DNA from 3 places in the Shewanella japonica genome. Region 3 is predicted to be linked to each of the others. Evidence: predicted binding sites of a transcription regulator. Region 3 holds the regulator's gene; each other region holds the start of a gene.

Region 1 (3,291 bases), 610 kb from region 3:
TAGCTTCGATTGCGATTCTAGGTAAGTTAAGGCTAACCACACCTAAATTATTACGGCCTTCATGAATTAACTCGCCATTCTCTTCATATGTACCTAAGAAAGAGCGACAGCCCATTGGCGTTTTAAACGAACCAGCAACACGTTCAACTTGCTCGTAATTTAAAATATCAGGGTACATGCGCATCGTGGCACATTCTAAAGCCAACTTTTTAATATCGTAATTACTGTCAGCCGCTTTATGGTTAACGCCATCACGAATAGCAAATACAAGTTTTGGGAACACCGCGGTTTTACGGTTTTTACCAAGGCCTGCCATACGTACTGTTAGTATCGACTTTTGAATTAAGCGTGACTCCCAGCTGGTACCTAGACCAAAACCAAACGTCACAAACGGAGTCTGTCCATTAGCAGTGTGCAGAGTGTTCACTTCATATTCTAATGACTGGAATGCGTCATGACATTCTTTTTCAGTTTGCGCCATAGCAAATGCTTCCACATCGCTCACGCCCCACTCTTTACCAATCACCAGTTGTTTCTGGTAACTCTTTTGCACAAATTCCGCTAACACTTCATCGATACGGTTAATCGTTGTGCCGCCATAAATATGGCTAGCAACTTGGGCAATAATCTGTGCAGTGACCGCTGTGGCAGTTGAAATTGATTTTGGTGTATCAATTTCGGCATTACCCATTTTAAAGCCATGGGTCATCATGCCTGCTAAATCAATTAACATGCAGTTAAACATCGGGAAGAAAGGCGCATAATCTAAATCATGATAATGCAGTTGACCCGATTCATGAGCAGCTACAATGTCTTTTGGTAACAAGTGTGATTTAGCATAATGCTTGGCTACAATACCCGCGAGTAAGTCGCGTTGTGTAGGAATAACTTTAGCGTCTTTATTGGCATTTTCGTTCAAAATTGAGCTATCACTTTGCTCAACTAACCCACGAATTTCACAGTTAAGTTTACTTTTTGCTTCACGGCAAATATCACGATCGTGACGGTATTCAATATAATGACGTGCAACCTCTTTATGAGGCCCTTCCATTAATAGATTTTCCACTAAATCTTGTAAATGGTGAATTTGTACTTCTTCTTCGTTCGCGACTTGATTTCGGATTACACCCGCAATGGTAGCGGCGTAATCAACATCAGCATGACCTGTAGCCGTCGCCATAGCAGCAACGATGGCATCCCTAATTCTAGACTCATCAAATACAGTCCGACAACCGTCCCTTTTAATTACTACAGGCATTACTTTTACTCCATTTATGCACAGGATATAAACACTATATATCCACAACAAGAAACCAATAAACACTAGATATGGTGTATTAAGCTATAACGAAGACTAGAAATCTATGATCTGGATCATAGTTTGATGAGGGGAAGTGAAATGAAAAATATTACTGCCAAGCTCTGCACTATTTGGCAAAACAGAGCTTGACCGAGTAATTGAAAAACGTTATCGCCCTAAAGCAGAGTTGATTAAATGAGCAGTTTGACGCACAGACTGCCTGCCAGCTTCAATGGCTTCTGCCGCACGATGAAACTCCATGGTGCCAATATCAGCAAGCTGTGGAACTAAGCAAACATCAGGTGGATCGCCCATCAGTCTTGCACGTTTATGGCGCTGCTCCAGAATATCCATTGACTGAGACATCACTGCAATCATGCCTGGATGGGATTTAGTCGACATCGAAAACTTCTCTGAAAAGCTAGCAATGTACTCTTTACCTTTACCCAGAATATCCATAAAAGCAGAGTCTGGCTCTTTGGCTTCTTGTTGTTGTTTTTCTAACGCTGTAGGAGCACGGCTTTTCATCTGTTGTGGCAACATATGCATACTGTTACGGCGATGGCCGTTTAAATCAACAGCAATGACCACATCAACTCCCATCGCGCGGCACATTGATACTGGAACAGGATTCACCACAGCGCCGTCGACTAGCCATCTGTCTTCTAGTTGAACAGGTGGTAAAAACCCTGGCATTGAACATGATGCTCTAACAGCGTGTCGTAAATCCCCTTCTTTAAACCAAATTTCTTGTCCGGAGTATAAATCTGTTGCCACCGCTGAGAATGGTTTTTTCAGTTGTTCAATTTTTAGCTCACCAATTCGGCCAGCCAGCACATCAAAAACTTTTTCACCGCTTATCAGCCCGCCTTTACGCCAGCTTAAATCCATCAGACCTAAAACATCCCAACTGGAAAAACCACGCACCCACGCTTCTAGCTCATCAAGATGATCATTGGCATACGCTGCACCTACCAATGCACCAACTGAACATCCTGCAATTTTATCTGGATGTATTCCCATTTCAGCCAGTTCTTTCAATACACCGATATGGGCCCAACCTTTAGCTGCGCCACTACCCAGTGCCACACCGACTCTTAATGGTTTATTCACCGTAGGCTCATTTTCATGCTCCGACATCTTTTACATCCCTTGTAGCTTAATTTGACTCAATTAATCTTATAAACTCAGCATAACTGAGCCTTTAGCTGTTGGCTATCGCCTAGCATACACGTTATAATATCTGGCTATCATTTTTTAGGGGATTTACCTTTGTTATTTACCGATTTTTCTTTAGACAAACGCTTACTTGAAAGTCTAAAGCATATGGGCATTTCTGAGCCAACCGAAATTCAGCAGCAAGCCCTGCCAATTGCCTTAGCAGGTAAAGATTTAATGGCATCTTCAAAAACCGGTTCAGGTAAAACCTTGGCGTTTTTGTTACCCGCACTTCAGCGTGTTATTTCAACAAAAGCGCTTTCTAAAAAAGACCCTCGTGTGTTGATATTACTACCGACAAGGGAATTGGCTCAGCAAGTATACGGTCAATTACGTTTATTAGTGGCAAATACCCAATATAAAGCGGTCAGTATTTTAGGAGGGGAAAACTTTAATGATCAAGCTAAATCGTTATCTCGTGACCCTCACTTTATTGTGGCTACACCCGGGCGTATCGCTGATCACTTAGAGCAACGTCATCTTTACTTAAATGGCTTAGAGCTCCTTATTCTTGATGAAGCCGACCGAATGCTTGATTTAGGTTTTGCGCCGCAATTAAAAGCCATTAACGAAGCTGCAGATCACAAACGTCGACAAACATTAATGTTTTCAGCCACGTTAGATCATGACCATATTAATGATATTGCTGCCACATTACTAAAAACGCCAAGCCATGTAGCCATTGGGGCATCTCATAACGAGCATAAAGACATTCAGCAACGTGTGTATTTAGTTGACCACTTAGATCACAAGCAAGCCCTATTGCAGCACAT
Region 2 (3,291 bases), 1.1 Mb from region 3:
TATGCATTAAATTTAGCCTTGCAAGAGCGCGAAATCTCCCCTAAGTCCGTCGAAGCACTACGCTATTCAGCTTCACACGGAAGTTTGGCCTTAGTAAATGCTGCTGTACCAGAGTTAAATGAATCAGAGCAAGTAACCATTCAACAGAGTCTGCTTGAACACTATAAAAAAGTGAATGGTCAAAAAGCCTCTTTATTCGAAGGTTTAGCTTCATTTCTCACTTTACTTGAAACAAAAGCAATACCGTTTGGGGTGGTAACAAATAAACAAGCAAAGTTTACTCGTCCGTTAATTGATGCTTTAGGGCTAACTGAACGTTTAACTAGCATCGTTAGTGGCGACTCTACCCTTCACCCTAAACCTCACACTGCCCCTATGTTATTAGCAGCTCAGCAAATTAACTGTGCGCCTGCAAATATATTGTACCTAGGTGATGCTGAGCGAGATCTAGTCGCAGCAAGTAATGCGGGCATGATTGGCGGCACTGCTATGTGGGGATATCTTTCAGACGATGATCAGCCAGAATTATGGCCAAGTAAAATTGTATTTAACACAGTTAACGATTTACTCCAATTTTTTGAATAACAAGAACAACTAAAATAGTACTCTTCATAAATTCAATGCTTACATGTAAATCTTAATGTAATGATGCAAAAGTGATTGGTAAATTGCTGCTTCAAATGTCACAGTTGAAACATCATTGACATGACTCACTTTCGATACATATCAGCAAGCCTTTAATGCTCTCACTATAGAGTTTCTTTACTAACGACTTTTCTGCACTAACGGCATTGCTGTCACTTCACTTTTTATCTCACTGTTCTAAAGATAACAGTAGTCAATTTAGTGCAATGAACTCATCAATGACACTGTACTTTGACTCATAAAGCTAAATGAAAACTCATTTTTCATTTTACATTCAAACATCACAAAAAAATCAAACTATTTTTATATAAAAACAATCGATCGCTGAATATTTTAGCGATCAATCTAATCACGTTAACTGTCTAAAAAAACAACGTCACAAGAAATTCAACGGCTATTTTGCGTTAGCAGGTTAGCTTTTACTAACTTGAATGACTATCCATAAGATATCCACAACTTATTAATTAAAATCCTACTTGCAAATGGTGACCAACCTCACTATCTTGTATGTTAGTTTTTATAAAACACCATATCTTGTGTGTGACATCAATACGAGGCACTAGCGATAAAAGCGCAGTATCTCGCTGTAACACTAGTATTTTTATCAATATTAGTTTGTTAATTGAATTTGGATGATCAACTTACAAGGGACGTATTGTGATTTATTGGCGATCGTAACGTAGTCGATAAAAAAAGATCCAATGAATAAATTACACCAATAAATATCGAATCAAGGCCTCTTTTTAATGAACAGCAATATGACAGTCACTAAACGCAGTGGCGAACGCGAAACAATCGATTTAGATAAGATCCATCGCGTAATCGAGTGGGCAGCCAAAGGCTTAAACAACGTATCAGTTTCAGAAGTAGAATTACGTTCTCACTTACAGTTTTTTGAAGGCATTCCTACAGAGGCTATTCACGAAACAATCATCAAAGCAGCAGCTGACTTAATCTCTCCAGAGTCACCAGATTACCAATTTCTTGCTGCGCGTTTAGCTGTTTTTCATCTGCGTAAAAAAGCCTTCGGTCAATTCGAGCCTCCAAAATTAATTGATCAAGTCAATCGTTTGGTTGAGTTGGGTAAGTACGACAAGCACATTATCGAAGACTACACAGCAGAAGAGTTAACTATCTTAGATAGCTACATCGACCACTGGCGTGACATGGACTTCTCATATGCTGCTGTTAAGCAACTCGAAGGGAAATACCTAGTTCAAAACCGTGTGACTAATGAAATTTACGAAAGTGCACAGTTTCTCTATATCTTGGTAGCTGCTTGCTTATTTGCTAAGTATCCAAAAGAAACACGTCTTGACTACATTAAGCGTTTCTACGATGCCGTATCGACATTTAAAATTTCACTTCCAACGCCAATCATGGCTGGTGTGCGCACCCCTACTCGTCAATTCAGTTCGTGCGTATTAATTGAATGTGACGATAGCCTTGATTCAATTAATGCGACTGCTTCTTCAATTGTAAAATACGTAAGTCAACGTGCGGGTATTGGTATTAACGCAGGCCGTATTCGAGCTTTAGGTAGCCCAATCCGAGGCGGTGAAGCATTCCACACTGGTTGCTTACCGTTTTATAAATATTTCCAAACTGCGGTAAAGTCTTGCTCACAAGGCGGAGTTCGTGGCGGCGCAGCGACATTATTTTACCCATTATGGCACTTAGAGGTTGAATCACTTCTTGTGCTTAAAAATAACCGTGGTGTAGAAGATAACCGTGTTCGTCATTTAGATTACGGCGTGCAATTAAACAAATTGATGTACCAACGCTTAATTAAGTCTGAAAATATTAGCTTATTTAGCCCATCTGATGTACCTGGTTTATACGATGCATTCTTCGCTGACCAAGTAGAGTTTGAGCGCCTATATCTTCAATACGAAGCGGATAGCAGCATTCGTCGTAAAGAGATTAAAGCCGTTGAATTATTTTCATTAATGATGCAAGAACGAGCATCAACTGGCCGAATCTATATTCAAAATGTTGATCACTGTAATACTCATAGTCCATTTGACCCGCAAGTAGCGCCAATTAAACAGTCTAACCTTTGTTTAGAAATCGCTTTACCAACTAAGCCAATGCGTAACATTGAAGATCCTAATGGTGAAATTGCATTATGTACTTTATCAGCGCTTAACTTGGGTGCTATCAAAGACTTATCTGAATTAGAACCGCTTGCAGACCTAGCCGTTCGTGCATTAGATAATTTACTTGATTATCAAGATTACCCAATTATCTCTGCTCAACTGGGTTCTATGAACCGTAGAACGCTAGGTATAGGCGTTATTAACTTCGCAAATTACCTTGCGAAAAATGGCATGAAATATTCTGATGGCTCTGGTAATAACTTAACCCATAAGACGTTTGAAGCGATTCAGTTCTACTTACTTAAAGCTTCTATGAACCTAGCAAAAGAGCAAGGTGCATGTCCTTTATTTAATGAAACGACTTACGCTGAAGGTGTTTTACCAATTGACACATATAAGCGTGATTTAGATAAAATCTGTGATGAACCATTACATATGGATTGGGAAGGATTACGTAGTGACATTAAAACTCACGGCTTACGTAACTCTACTCTATCAGCATTAATGCCATCAGAAACGTCTTCGCAAATTTCTAACGCAACAAATG
Region 3 (3,291 bases):
GCGTTACTATGGTGGTTGTGAGCATGTTGATATTGCTGAAGAATTAGCTATTTCACGTGCTAAAGAGTTGTTCGGCGCAACATACGCTAATGTTCAGCCGCATTCTGGTTCTCAGGCAAACTCAGCTGTTTTCATGGCGCTTTTACAAGGTGGTGACACCGTTTTAGGTATGAGCCTGGCACACGGTGGTCACTTGACTCACGGGTCTCATGTGAGCTTTTCAGGCAAATTATACAATGCGGTTCAGTACGGTATTGATGAAACGACTGGCAAAATCGATTATGCAGAAGTAGAGCGTTTAGCTGTTGAACATAAGCCTAAAATGATTATTGCTGGTTTCTCTGCATATTCAGGTATCATCGATTGGGGTAAATTCCGCGAAATCGCTGACAAAGTAGGTGCTTACTTATTTGTTGATATGGCCCACGTTGCAGGTCTTGTTGCTGCTGGTATCTATCCGAACCCGTTACCACATGCTCACGTAGTGACAACGACGACACACAAAACACTTGCCGGTCCTCGTGGTGGATTAATTTTATCTGCATCAAACGATGAAGATATCTATAAAAAATTAAACTCAGCAGTATTCCCTGGCGGTCAAGGTGGTCCATTAATGCACGTTATTGCAGCTAAAGCAGTTGCATTTAAAGAAGCATTAGATCCAGAGTTTACGACTTACCAAGAGCAAGTTGTTGCCAACGCTAAAGTGATGGCTAAAACCTTTATCGAACGTGGCTATGATGTGGTATCTGGCGGTACTGATAACCACTTATTCCTGCTTGATTTAATCAGCAAAGATATGACTGGTAAAGATGCTGATGCTGCCTTAGGCAAAGCTAACATCACAGTGAACAAAAACTCGGTGCCAAATGATCCACGTTCACCGTTTGTGACTTCAGGTTTACGTATTGGTTCTCCTGCAATTACACGTCGTGGTTTTACTGAAACTGAATCAGTTGAATTAACCAACTGGATGTGTGATGTACTTGACGATATTAATAATGAAGCCACGATTGAGCGTGTGAAGAATCAAGTGCTTGAATTATGTGCTAAGTTCCCTGTTTACGGTTAATACCTTTCAAGTGTTCTGTAACAGGAACGTGATTGAGTAAGACTGGCTTTATTCAATTTATCTTGGCAGGATAATCTTATCGATAAGGTTAACCTTATAAAGTAAATAGGATAAACTTTAATGGCTGTAAGTACCGAGTACTTACAGCCATTTTCTTTTTAATTTCAGGAGCGAATATGCATTGCCCATTTTGTAGCGCGACAGATACTAAAGTGATTGACTCTCGACTTGTGGCTGATGGCCACCAAGTACGTCGTCGCCGGGAATGTACAGAGTGCCATGAACGCTTTACAACCTTTGAAGGTGCTGAGCTGGTGATGCCTAGAGTGATCAAACAAGATGGCACTCGTCAGCCATTTGATGAAGAGAAACTTCGTGGCGGTATGCTCAGAGCAGTTGAAAAACGCCCTGTTTCTATGGATCAAATTGAGCAAGCATTAACAAAAATAAAATCCACGCTTCGTGCGACAGGCGAACGAGAAATTGACTCTGCTATGATCGGTAACTTAATGATGGAGCAGTTAATGGTGCTTGATAAGGTTGCCTATATTCGCTTTGCTTCTGTTTATCGTGCATTTGAAGATGTGTCTCAATTTGGTGAAGCAATCGCTAAGTTACAAAAGTAACCGCATTATCATTACTTGCCGCTAGCAAAATATTGCTTTTTATCGTTTTGGTGCAATCAAGAAGGTTTTTATGTCTCAGTGGTCTATCCTTGATATTTCAATGATGAGTCTGGCAATTTCATTAGCAGAAAAAGGACGTTATACAACTCGGCCTAATCCAAACGTAGGCTGTGTGATTGCCGTTGGCGAGCAGATTATTGGTCAAGGTTATCATATTAAAGCGGGGGGCCCGCACGCTGAAATTCACGCTTTAAATGCAGTACAAACCAATCAGCAGCAAGATAAATTAAGCCAAGCCACTGCCTATGTCACCCTTGAGCCTTGCAGTCATTATGGCCGAACCCCTCCTTGTGCATTAGCGTTAATAAATGCGGGGATAAAAAGGGTTGTTATTGCTGAGGTTGATGCCAACCCGCAAGTGGCAGGTAATGGTATTCGAATGCTACAAGAAGCGGGAATTGAGGTTGAAGTCGGATTATTAACCGAGCAAGCCAAACAACTTAATCTTGGGTTTACTAAGCGAATGCTCACAGGCTTGCCACTTGTTACCATTAAGCTTGCTGCCAGTATTGATGGCAAAACGGCATTGTCTAATGGGGTGTCTAAATGGATTACAGGACCTGAAGCCCGAGCGGATGTGCAAAAGTTACGTGCTCGACAATGCGCTATTATAACTGGTGTAGAAACGCTACTTGCTGACAACCCTTCGATGAATGTCCGTTATGAAGAATTAGGCAGTGTAAAAGAGCATTTAGCAGAAAGTGAAATTAAACAACCATTAAGGGTTATTCTAGATAGTAAAGCTAGGCTAACAAATGACTTTACACTGTTTGAAATAGCGTCTCCTATACTGTTGGTTTCATGTGTGGAATACCCCGCAGAAGTGAGAGAAAGATTTAACAATCATGTTAGTTGTATCACTATTGGTGCAAATGATGATGGACGCGTTGATTTACATGCGTTATTTACTTATTTAGGTAAGCAATGCAATACGGTTCTCGTAGAAGCTGGAGCAACATTAGCGGGTAGCGTCATCAAACAAGGCTTAGGTGATGAATTGTATTTATATCAAGCGATGAAGTTACTGGGTAGCCAAGGTCGTAATTTAGTCCAGCTTGATGATTACCAAGCCATGTCAGATATCCCTAAAATACAACTTAACGATACGCGTCGAGTCGGTGCAGATCTAAGAATGATATTTGCTCTATAAGCAACAAGATTTTTTGCCATTATTTAAACGGTATTAGGCAACGAACACTGTTAAATAATATTGAATAAGATAACAAGTGAGTATTTATGTTTACCGGCATTATTGAAGCCCTAGGCACATTAAGAAAAATTGATCGCAAAGGCGATGATATTCGTTTAAATGTTGCAAGTGGTAGTTTGGATTTATCTGATGTCAAACTAGGAGATAGTATTGCAACCAATGGCGTGTGCTTAACGGTTGTACAATGTCTACCTGATGGTTATGTTGCAGATATTTCAGCTGAAACTGTCGCACTAACTGGTTTTGCTGATTATAAAGTCGGACAAAAGGTTAACCTTGAAAAAGCGGTGATGCCAACGACGCGTTTAGGCGGCCATATGGTA

What was found. The regulator NrdR, encoded in region 3, represses ribonucleotide reductase genes. The targets are predictions, from matches to a motif close to AAACACNANATNTNGTGTTT.
Region 1: nrdD (anaerobic ribonucleoside-triphosphate reductase) is a predicted target of NrdR. The motif match lies at 1,319-1,338, and genes of this name have one in related genera.
Region 2: nrdA (class 1a ribonucleoside-diphosphate reductase subunit alpha) is a predicted target of NrdR. The motif match lies at 1,168-1,187, and genes of this name have one in related genera.

What each region holds. Positions count from the first base shown of each region.
Region 1 is NZ_CP020472.1:3,086,465-3,089,755, forward strand. It holds gene nrdD (anaerobic ribonucleoside-triphosphate reductase) at 1-1,258, opposite strand, end outside; gene rssA (patatin-like phospholipase RssA) at 1,469-2,440, opposite strand; gene SJ2017_RS13205 (DEAD/DEAH box helicase) at 2,573-3,291, shown strand, end outside.
Region 2 is NZ_CP020472.1:2,549,186-2,552,476, forward strand. It holds gene SJ2017_RS10845 (HAD family hydrolase) at 1-585, shown strand, start outside; gene nrdA (class 1a ribonucleoside-diphosphate reductase subunit alpha) at 1,392-3,291, shown strand, end outside.
Region 3 is NZ_CP020472.1:3,695,869-3,699,159, reverse strand. It holds gene glyA (serine hydroxymethyltransferase) at 1-1,072, shown strand, start outside; gene nrdR (transcriptional regulator NrdR) at 1,249-1,698, shown strand; gene ribD (bifunctional diaminohydroxyphosphoribosylaminopyrimidine deaminase/5-amino-6-(5-phosphoribosylamino)uracil reductase RibD) at 1,769-2,908, shown strand; gene SJ2017_RS15870 (riboflavin synthase) at 2,995-3,291, shown strand, end outside.